DNA from 2 places in the Peribacillus sp. RS7 genome. Region 1 is predicted to be linked to the other one. Evidence: riboswitches for the same ligand, from Rfam matches in the RefSeq annotation. Region 1 holds a riboswitch; the other holds the start of a gene.
The links. Region 1 has a riboswitch for lysine ahead of ACDZ29_RS08525 (amino acid permease). Riboswitches for the same ligand answer to the same signal wherever they lie in the genome.
Positions count from the first base shown of each region.

Region 1 (5,398 bases):
ACGAACTCGTCAATTCGCGTGGCTGGTCAAAAGAGCGGATGATGTCAGCCATTCACGCCCGCAGCAGGGATAATGCGAGGACACCGATTCAGTGGAATGACTCCCGGAACGCAGGATTCACAAATGGGAGTCCATGGATTAAGGTTAATCCCAATTTTCCCGAGATCAATGCGGAAAAAGCCTACAATGATCCGAATTCCATTTTTCATTTTTATAAAAGGCTTATCCAAATACGCAAGAATCATGAAATCGTCGTTTATGGCCGTTTTGAACTGCTCTGTCCAGATGATGAACGAATATTTGCCTATACGAGAACGTTTGAAGAAGAAAAGCTGTTAGTGCTATGCAACTTTAAAGAGGAGCCGGCCTCCTATTCTTTGCCTGAAGAGCTGCATGCATATTCTGCTACAAGGCTGATCGGTAATTATGATCAGGAAGAAGAAGGAATCTCCACCAAACCTCTGCGTCCATATGAATGTCGTGTTTATCATTTGAAATGAAAAAAGGACCTGTTCTTCCCCGTTTAGAGAAGAGCAGGTCCTTTTACGTATTATTTGGATTTAAGGTCACATTCCTCAAGGGGAATTATTTTCGTTTTATGCTTAATTTTATAGCCGAACCATAGGACGAAAAATAGAATCAAGCCAATGTAGGAAACGAACATTGAATTCCAATCTATCCCATTGCTGCTGAAGGCTTGATAGCCTTGTCCAATGATAATGATGATACAAAGGACAAGTGCGAATATAGGTCCGAATGGGAAGCCTTTGGCCCGGTATGGTAAAGCATTCATATCAAGGCCTTGAGCTACGTAGGCTTTGCGGAACCGATAATGGGCAATCGCAATCCCGACCCAGGTGACGAATCCGGCCATGCCTGAAGCATTCAATAACCAGATATAAACAACACCATCTCCGAAAAATGAAGCTAAGAATGCAACGCAGCCAACTAAGGAAGTCACGATAAGTGCATTCACTGGTACTCCTCTTTTATCTAACTTGCCAAGGAATTTCGGTGCTTTCCCATCACGCGCCAAGTCCCATAGCATACGGGTTGAAGCGTACATGCCAGAGTTACCGGCAGAGAGTACAGATGATAAAATGATCGCGTTCATGATGGATGCAGCAAATGCAAGGCCCGCACGTTCAAATACAAGCGTGAATGGACTTACGGCAACATCTTCACTCAATAAACGTGAATCCGTAAACGGTATGATCATTCCAATTACAAAAATTGCAAGGATATAGAATAAGATGATGCGCCAGAAAACGGATCTGATCGCTTTAGGGATATTTTTTTCCGGATCCTCACTTTCACCAGCCGTCACTCCAAGCAATTCAGTTCCTTGGAAAGAAAAGCCAGCTGCCATGAATACGCCTAGAATCGTGAAGAACCCCCCGTTAAAGGGACCTTCGCCCATTGTGAAATTGGAAAAACCAATTGGGTCTTTCCCACCCATGATTCCGAGGATGATCAAGACACCAGTGATCAAGAATATGACGACCGTCACGACTTTGATCATGGCAAACCAGAATTCCGTTTCCCCAAAACCTTTAACGGACATGTAATTGATAAGAAACATTGTAATTAACGCAATGGCACTCCAGATAAAGGAAGGACTATCCGGGAACCAGAACTTCATAATTAAGACAACGGCTGCTAATTCAGCGGCAATGGTGATTGCCCAGTTATACCAGTAGTTCCATCCAATCGCAAAACCGAAAGACGGATCGACGAATTTGGATGCATAGACACGGAACGAACCGGCCACTGGCATGAACGCTGCCATTTCTGCAAGACTTGTCATTAAGTAATAAACCATGATGCCGATAATCGCGTATGCCACCAAGGCACCGCCGGGTCCGGCTGAATGAATGGCACCGCCACTTGCTAAAAATAAACCTGTTCCAATCGTTCCACCTAATGAAATCATCATCAAGTGCCGCGCTTTCAGGCTCCTTTTCAATTCAGTAGGGCTTGATGCTTGTTGTGAATTTGCCAATTGATGTTACACTCCTTTTTATTGGAAGGGAACGAAATATAAAAAAACAGCAGTCGAAAAAGATCGACGGCTGTTTATAATAAACCCGTTTATCCTTCCGAAGATAGCTCCCCACGCTTTTAGAAAAAACGTGACAGTGATGTTCCTGTTCGGAAACACCGCCAGCCAAGGTATACATGGAATATACCCAAACTTCGGCAACTTATCCTTTCAAACGGAGTCTTTAATTTTCCAGAATCTCGTCCGTTTTACTTTTATAAGCTGCAGCCTCTAACTCATCGGTAAATGAGGAAGTATTCAATTTTCTTAAATCGTTGCGCCATCTTGTAATTGACGACGGACGATTATACTCATGAAATTCATGCAATAGCTAATAGATTGCTAGTAATTGAGTAAACTTTACTATATCAAAATTATAAAATAATCTCATGGATATCGCAATGATTATTTTATGTGGTTATTTTTTCCTAGTTCAAGAAAGTCTGGAAGATTTGATGATACAAAAGTAAAGCTATTCTTAGCGTTATTAAACGCTCCTTCTTTTTATAAGGGCGTATTCCAGTTTTACATGTTTGACCACTTCGGGATTCTCGAATAGATCCACTGCCATTTTCCCAATCCATTCCAGCGGTAAGGAAATGGTCGTGATTTCGAGCATTTCACTCAGGCTATCATTATTGAAGCCGAGAATGGCCACATCTTCAGGTACCCTCAAGCCAGATTTCTTAGCTGTTAGAATGAAGCCTGCCGCCGTGTCATCATTAGTGATGATGATGGCCTCAGGTTTATTCATCATCGAATTCCAATCCTGAAACAATTGTTCACCGTCTTTGATGTGATAACTGCCTTCAAACAGCCAATCTTTATTGTTTATAAGTTGATGTTTACTCATGATATCGTTAAAAGCCTTTGTACGGAGAGAACTGTTTCTGCTCTTTTTACGGCCAAGACTGTATCCGATTTTCTGATAACCTTTAGCAATCACGTATTCAAGGGCACAGGAGAAAGCTGCATAATGATCAACGCTGATGGATGAGAATTCAGCCTGGGCTGTATCTTCACATAAGATAATCGGTCCATATTTTTGATACTCCAAGAGGATTTTCATTTCCGAAATTCTTGAACAAACGATAATGCCATCGAGTTGCTTCATTTGCAGCATATTCAAAGCCTGGATTTCTTTCTCTCTTTCGTAATGGGTCTGAAAGATGACTAGATGACAGCCGATTGCATTCGCCTGTTTAGAAATTCCGTTAACGATTGCCCCGTAATATGGGTGATTGGTGAAGGGGATGATGATGCCGATAAGATTTGTTTTGCCTTTAGAAAGATGGATGGCGTTGATGTTTCTTGAATAATTCAAACGGTCAATGGCTTGTAAAACGCTCGCTCTTTTTTCAGGGCTTACATAAGGATGGTCATTCAATACACGGGACACTGTTGAGACAGATACACCAGCACTTTGAGCAATTTCTTTAATATTTGTCATGGGATCACCGTATTTTCTTTTTTTATATTGTACAGTATGAAACCCATTTCATAGCAAGAGAACACAGTGGGGCTGCTGAGGATTTCTTCAAATAAGGTCTTGTTCTGGTATGGGTTTCATCCTTTAAGATTGGTTTAAGTCTTAGAGGAGGAGGAGATCATGATGGTCCAAACTTTAATTACCCTGTTTGTACTTTGCGGAATCGAATTGGGATTGGCGTACCTGGCAATTTCATTGAAGTCGGAAAAATGAGTGGCAGCGCACATGGAATGACGGAATGCCCGTCGGGAATTACGCGATTTACTCTGTATTCCACGGCATTAGGCGTGAAATTCGCCATTTTCCTAGTGAATAATAAGGAATTACTCGTGAATTCCGCATTTACTCGTGAATTTTGGCACTTTACTCGTGAAATCCGCGCTTTTACTCGTGAATTTTGACACTTTACTCGTGAAACCCATGCATTTACTCGTGAATTTCACGTTTTCCCGCCATAAACAATCGAAATAGCCCCTCAAGTTTATTTTCACCATTAAAACTCCACAATATAAATATAACTTCATCACGTTTCATGTTATGGAAGAGGGAACTCTTCTTCATAGAAATGACTGACTGTCCGGAAGGTGCACGTGATTTTCCGGACAGTTTTTTGCTGTTTGTAAAATCATTCGGTGAACTCAGATCCCGAAGTTATTTTTGGGGATTTTTAATAAATGATTAATCTGCTTTATGAAAAAATTGTTGCACTTTTTTCATATACTTGTGTATAGTATAAAATAAGTTGTGTAGAGGAAACTTTTTAGCATTTGCGACAATGTAAAAAAATTTACGCTTAATTTTGCACATGGCAAACATTTTTAGAGAGATGAAAAAGGGAGGGAATATGGATGGGTTTTCTAAAATCTATTGGGGGCGTGCTTGCTGCATTGCTGATTTTAACGGGGTGCGGCAATGACGCGGCCGAAAGGGATAAAGGCAGTAGCAAGTTGAATGTCGTTGCAACAACGGGAATGATTGGGGACTTGGTTGAGAATATCGGCGGTAAACATGTAGAGGTCACAAGTTTAATGGGACCGGGAGTCGACCCCCATCTATATAAAGCGACACAGGGTGATGTGAAGACACTGGATTCGGCTGATATGATTTTTTATAACGGTGTGCATCTTGAGGGGAAAATGACGGATATATTTGAAATGATGAGCAAGGATAAACCGACGATTGCCGTAACGGAGGATTTCAAGGAGGACCAACTTCGAAAAGTTAGTGCGAAGGAACATGATCCCCACGTATGGTTTGATGTAAAGCTTTGGATAGTAGCGGCGGAAGCAGTTAAGAAAGAGTTGATTGCTACTGATCCGGACCATGAATCAAGTTATCGTGAAAATTATGAAGAGTACGTACTGCAGTTGGAGGAACTTGATAAATATGTTCAAGAAGAAATAAATGAAATACCAGAAGATCAACGGGTGCTCGTTACAGCACATGATGCTTTTGGATACTTCGGCCAGTCATATGGTCTGGACGTAAGAGGGCTTCAAGGGATCAATACATTATCGGAATATGGATCAAAAGATGTGACTGATATGCGGAATTATCTTGTAGAGAACAAAATAAAAGCGATTTTCATTGAGTCTAGCGTGCCAAGGAAGGCTATCGAGGCTGTGATTCAAGGTGCCGGGAAGCAGGGCCACAAAGTGGAAATTGGCGGTGAATTATTCTCGGATGCAATGGGTGAAAGAGGGACGGAAGAAGGAACGTATATCGGAATGGTCCGTCATAATACCGACACCATCGTCCGTGCTTTGAAATAAGGGGGAGAAAAAATGTATCAATCAGCTTTGAAGGTCGAGAATTTAACGATTGCTTATCATAAGAAACCGGTTGTTGAAGATGTCTCATTTGAGGTG
Region 1 is NZ_CP168135.1:1,632,218-1,637,615, reverse strand. It holds gene ACDZ29_RS08530 (alpha-glucosidase) at 1-500, shown strand, start outside; gene ACDZ29_RS08525 (amino acid permease) at 551-2,002, opposite strand; lysine riboswitch at 2,099-2,283, opposite strand; gene ACDZ29_RS08520 (LacI family DNA-binding transcriptional regulator) at 2,529-3,491, opposite strand; gene ACDZ29_RS08515 (hypothetical protein) at 3,740-3,931, shown strand; gene ACDZ29_RS08510 (metal ABC transporter solute-binding protein, Zn/Mn family) at 4,379-5,302, shown strand; gene ACDZ29_RS08505 (metal ABC transporter ATP-binding protein) at 5,315-5,398, shown strand, end outside.

Region 2 (5,398 bases), 1.2 Mb from region 1:
GAAAGCGAAAATTGCGCTAATTCCGATATAAGAAAGAAGAACGAAAACGATCAATGTAAAGTAAGTCATGATTTTTTGCGATTTAGGTGAAACTGTAAGACCCCAGCTCACTGCAAATGACCATAATCCATTAGCAAAGTGGAAAATTGCCGAGATAATACCAACAATATAGAACACAATCATAAATGGACTAGAGAAAATTTCAGCCATCATATCAAAGTTAACTTCAGCACCCATAGCTGCTTGAATTCTAGTTGCCCATATATGCCAAACAAGGAAAATCAACGTTATGATTCCAGTTAGACGTTGCAGCATGAACATCCAGTTACGGAAGAAACTAAATCTGCCTAAATTGTTTTTTGCTGTAAAGGCAATATAAATTCCGTACACAGCATGGAAAATGAGCGGTAGATAGATAACGACCCATTCTACCAAAATCTTCACGGGCGTATACTCAATTAAATGAACTGCCCCATTAAAAGTTTCTTCTCCTTTTGTTGCCATAAAGTTTACCGATAAATGAAAAATTAGGAATAGACCAATTGGAATTACTCCTAGAAGTGAATGAAGCCTGCGATTCCCAAACTCACGATTTTTTGCCACTAAGTGCCCCCCCTTAATTTGTGAAAAATCATGCAAAGATAAACTGGTGGCTACCTTTTATCTCCGCGTGAAAATACAGTATAGAGTCAAAAAAACTCCTCTATACTTCCTTTACAATTATGTGACATGTCCATTTTACTCCTGACTTCTATGTGCGTCAAGAAAACGGATACAAGAAATCTCTTTTTCAGAATAGATTTTATTGGATTAAATTGGCTATTTTTTGTTTGTCAAGATGATATTTTGAAGAAATTTCAAATTTAACTATTAATATCTCGGTATAATTTCTCATTTTTTTCCAATTGTTATTTAAATAAATAAAAAACAGTATAATTTGCAAAAGAAATACGTTTATAATAGATTTACAGAAAGAGGCGATAAACTATGAAAAAAAATATTGCTGCTGCGATAGAAGAAGAGATTCAAGCTGAAGAAATTCAAACTGAAGAATTCCAAGTTCCAGCTTTCGGATACGAATTAATCAGAGAAGTTCTATTGAACGATATTCTCGGAAAAGACTCTAATCAAATCCTCTATTGGGCAGGTAAACAGTTAGCAAGAAAATTCCCATTGAATGGCGATCAGGAAGTGATTGAATTTTTCCAGAGCGCTGGATGGGGCAATCTGGAAATCATGAAGTATTCAAAAAACGAGATGGAATTATCCCTGACGGGTGAAATAATCAGCCGCCGCCTGGATTTACACCCTGACTGTCACTTCCAACTTGAAGCCGGTTTCCTTGCCGAGCAGTTTACACTGCAAAAAAAATTCCTCAGCGAATCAACGGAAGAAATCAAACGCCGCGCAAAAAAAGTGATATTCACCATCCAATGGGATCCCAGAGACCCTATCTAACGAGCCCTTAAAACAGACTTACCCTTTTTACCGGAAGTCTGTTTTTTTATTGGACTCCTTACACTCAAGCTAGCACATTTGCATGCTGTCCAAGTTTAAATGCTTCATGAAGAGATTCGACCGCCTTCACCATTTCCTTTTCATTGACGACAGTCGAGACTTTAATTTCCGATGTGCTGACCATTTTCACTTGGATGCCTGTATTGGCCATCACTTCAAACATCTCGGCAGCCACTCCTGGATTGGATACCATACCAGATCCGACGATGGACACTTTGGCCAACCCACCCTCCGTTTCGATTCGGTCGAATGCCAATCGTTCTTTATTGTTTTCCAGCACGATCAATGCCGCTTCCGTATCTTCACTTTTTGTGGAAAATGATAGATTGGTCGTATCCTCGGCAGTCATGCTTTGAATGATGATGTCCACATTAATCCGGTTTTTCGCAAGTGTCGTGAAAATTGTGGATAATGCACCAAGTGATTGTGGCAAACCATAAATTGTGACCCTAGTAATACTGTCTTCAAAAGCAATGCCGCGTACAATTAAGTTTTCTTCCATAGTTGCTTCCTCCTCTATGATCGTTCCTGATTCTCTCTCCATGCTTGAACGGACTTCAAGCGGGATTTGATAATTCTTTGCATATTCGACAGCCCTTGGATGTAGGACGCCCGCCCCCAGGTTTGCAAGTTCCAGCATCTCATCGTAAGAAATGGATTGAAGTTTTCGCGCACCTTTTATGTAGCGTGGATCCGTAGTGAAAACACCCGTTACATCCGTATAAATATCGCATCTATCCGCATTCAGCGCTGCAGCGATGGCAACCGCCGTCGTATCGGAACCACCCCGCCCTAAGGTAGTGATTTCCCCATTTGCATCGCTCCCCTGGAAACCGGCTACGACCACAATTTTCTTTTCCTGGAGTTGGGCTTGAATCCTTGTAGAATCGATGTTTAAAATCCTGGCATTCCCATGAACGGATTCCGTTTGCATGCCTGCCTGCCAGCCTGTGTACGAAATGGCTTCATGTCCTTTTTCAATCAATGCCATCGTTAACAGGGATATCGTGATCTGTTCCCCCGTCGTCAATAGCATATCCATTTCCCTCTTGCTCGGGGTTCCGGAAATATCTTGGGCCATGGAAACCAATTGATCTGTGGTTTTCCCCATAGCTGAAACAACGACTACAACACCATTTCCATTCTCCACTTCCTCGATTACCCGATTGGCAACATTTTTGATTTTTTCTACGCTTCCGACGGATGTTCCGCCGAATTTTTGAACGATTAATGCCATCCTAATGCACCCTCTCTACCTTTTTAGGCAATAAAAAAAGCAATGAGAAATATCTCATTGCTGTGATCACATATCTGATACTGTAAACACAGTGAGATAGCTCTCCAGGGTATTAACCCTGACAATCCGCCATTTATTAAATGTCAGACCAGAAAAACAAGGTATGAGTCTTGTCTTCCTTCGGCGTCATCCCCTTTCAAAACCTTTCATGGAAGCTCATACTTCTCCAGGTTTTTACTCTTGAATTCCGCACCTCTATCAGCACTTTTAAGTTGTCTAGTTAAAAATTCCTTTTAATCATAGCATAGGGAATAGTCGGTAGCAAGATTATTCTTGTAATTTTCTTACGATTCCCTCGGCTACCCCTTTTGGCATGCCCGCTTCCATAATTTCCTCGGCCGTTGCCTCTTTGATTTTCTTTAATGACCCAAAATGCCTCAACAATTGCTTCCTTCGCTTTTCCCCGACACCTGGAATATCATCTAGCTGGGAGTGAACCGCATTTTTCCCGCGTAGCTGGCGATGAAACGTAATCGCGAATCGATGCACCTCATCCTGAATTCTTTGCAATAAGTAAAATTCCTGGCTACGTGAATCAAGTGGTACGAGTTCAAGCGGATTTCCAATCATCAACTGCGAGGTCCTATGCTTTTCATCCTTAATGAGACCTGATAGTGGAATATCAAGGCCCAATTCATTCTCCAATATATCCCGAACGGCTTCCACATGGCCCTTTCCACCATCGATGATGATTAAGTCCGGAAGCGGCAGCCCTTCTTTCAATACTCGTGAATACCTTCTTCTGACCACTTCACGCATCGATTCATAATCATCAGGTCCCTGGACCGTCTTGATCTTATATTTACGGTACTCCCTTTTTTCCGGTTTCCCATCAATGAACACGACTAAAGCGGAAACAGGGTCACTTCCCTGAATATTGGAGTTATCGAAAGCTTCAATTCGGTGCGGGGTGTAGATGCCTAATTGGGTCCCGAGGTTTTCTACCGCATTGATGGTTCTTTCTTCATCCCGTTCAATCAAGGAGAATTTTTCCTGAAGGGCGATGGAGGCATTTTTATTCGCTAATTTAAGCATGTCTTTTTTCGATCCCCGTTTCGGGTGAATCGTTTTGACACCAAGGAGCCCTTCGGCCATTTCAGCATCCACTGACTCAGGCAGCAAGATTTCCTTTGGTTTAAAGTGGTTGGTAATCTCGTAAAACTGACCGAGGAATGTAAGAAGTTCCTGTTCCGGTTCATCATAGACAGGAAAAAGTGAAACATCTCTTTCTATCAATTTACCCTGTCGGACAAAAAATACCTGAACACACATCCAGCCTTTATCATAGGCAAACCCAAATACATCCCTGTCGATGAAATCGGTCGTCATCATTTTCTGCTTCTCCATCGTAATATCGATGTGGGCAATTTTGTCACGGAACTCTTTGGCCCTCTCGAAATCGAGATTTTCTGATGCCTCCAGCATTTTTTCAGTCAGTTCTTTTTTTATCTCAGTATGTCCACCGTTCAAGAAGCGGTTGATATCATCCACCATTTTCTTATATTCCTGTTCCTCAACATCATAAACACATGGGGCCAGGCACTGGCCAAGGTGATAATAAAGACAAACACGATCAGGTAAGGTATTGCATTTTCTAAGGGGATAGATGCGATCGAGCAATTTTTTCGTTTCGTTAGCTGCAAAAGCATTTGGATATGGTCCGAAGTATTTCCCTTTATCTTTTTTTACTTTTCGCGTAATGATTAGACGTGGATGACGTTCCGCCGTCAGCTTGATGAAAGGGTACGTCTTATCATCCTTAAGCATGACATTATATTTTGGATCATGTTTTTTGATTAAGTTCAGCTCTAAAATAAGCGCCTCGATATTGGAAGAGGTAACGATGTATTCAAAATCCTCTATCTCATTCACAAGCCGAAATGTTTTTCCATCATGAGAACCCGTGAAATAAGAACGGACACGATTTTTCAACACTTTCGCTTTGCCTACATATATGATCGTTCCCTGACGATCTTTCATTAAATAACAACCAGGTTGATCGGGAAGAAGGGCAAGTTTATTCTTTATTTGTTGGTTCATGCATTCAGCCTCCTGTTCTCCCATTTTACAATTATTATATATCAAGTTAGCGAAAAAAGCTTCAAGTCCGCAGACTTGAAGCTTTTTTTAGCTAACTTACTATTACGAGTGTTTTGAAATAAGTTCAGCAAGTGCTTCTTTAGGTTGGAAACCAACAACTTTATCCACCACTTCACCGTCTTTAAGGACGATTAATGTCGGGATGCTCATCACACCGAATTTCCCAGCTGTTTCTTGGTTTTCATCTACATCCACTTTTACGATTTTCGCTGTATCGCCAATTTCAGTATCAAGCTCTTGAAGAACAGGAGCGATCATTTTACAAGGTCCGCACCATGGTGCCCAAAAATCTACAAGAACTACACCTTCGCTAGTATCTGTTGTGAAAGTTTGGTCAGTTGCATTTACAATAGCCATATATATTTCCTCCTCAAAATTACTCAAATAACTAAAGACAGTATACCATTGTTGCTAGAAACGATGCTAATATTTTGCTTCAGTGGTAGGATGTCCAAAAAAAGAGTAAATATGCAGGCTCAAACC
Region 2 is NZ_CP168135.1:462,877-468,274, forward strand. It holds gene ACDZ29_RS02430 (succinate dehydrogenase cytochrome b558 subunit) at 1-603, opposite strand, end outside; gene ACDZ29_RS02435 (YslB family protein) at 988-1,458, shown strand; gene ACDZ29_RS02440 (aspartate kinase) at 1,523-2,755, opposite strand; lysine riboswitch at 2,845-3,021, opposite strand; gene uvrC (excinuclease ABC subunit UvrC) at 3,083-4,855, opposite strand; gene trxA (thioredoxin) at 4,958-5,272, opposite strand.
Region 2: another riboswitch for lysine. It lies ahead of ACDZ29_RS02440 (aspartate kinase); the one in region 1 lies ahead of ACDZ29_RS08525 (amino acid permease).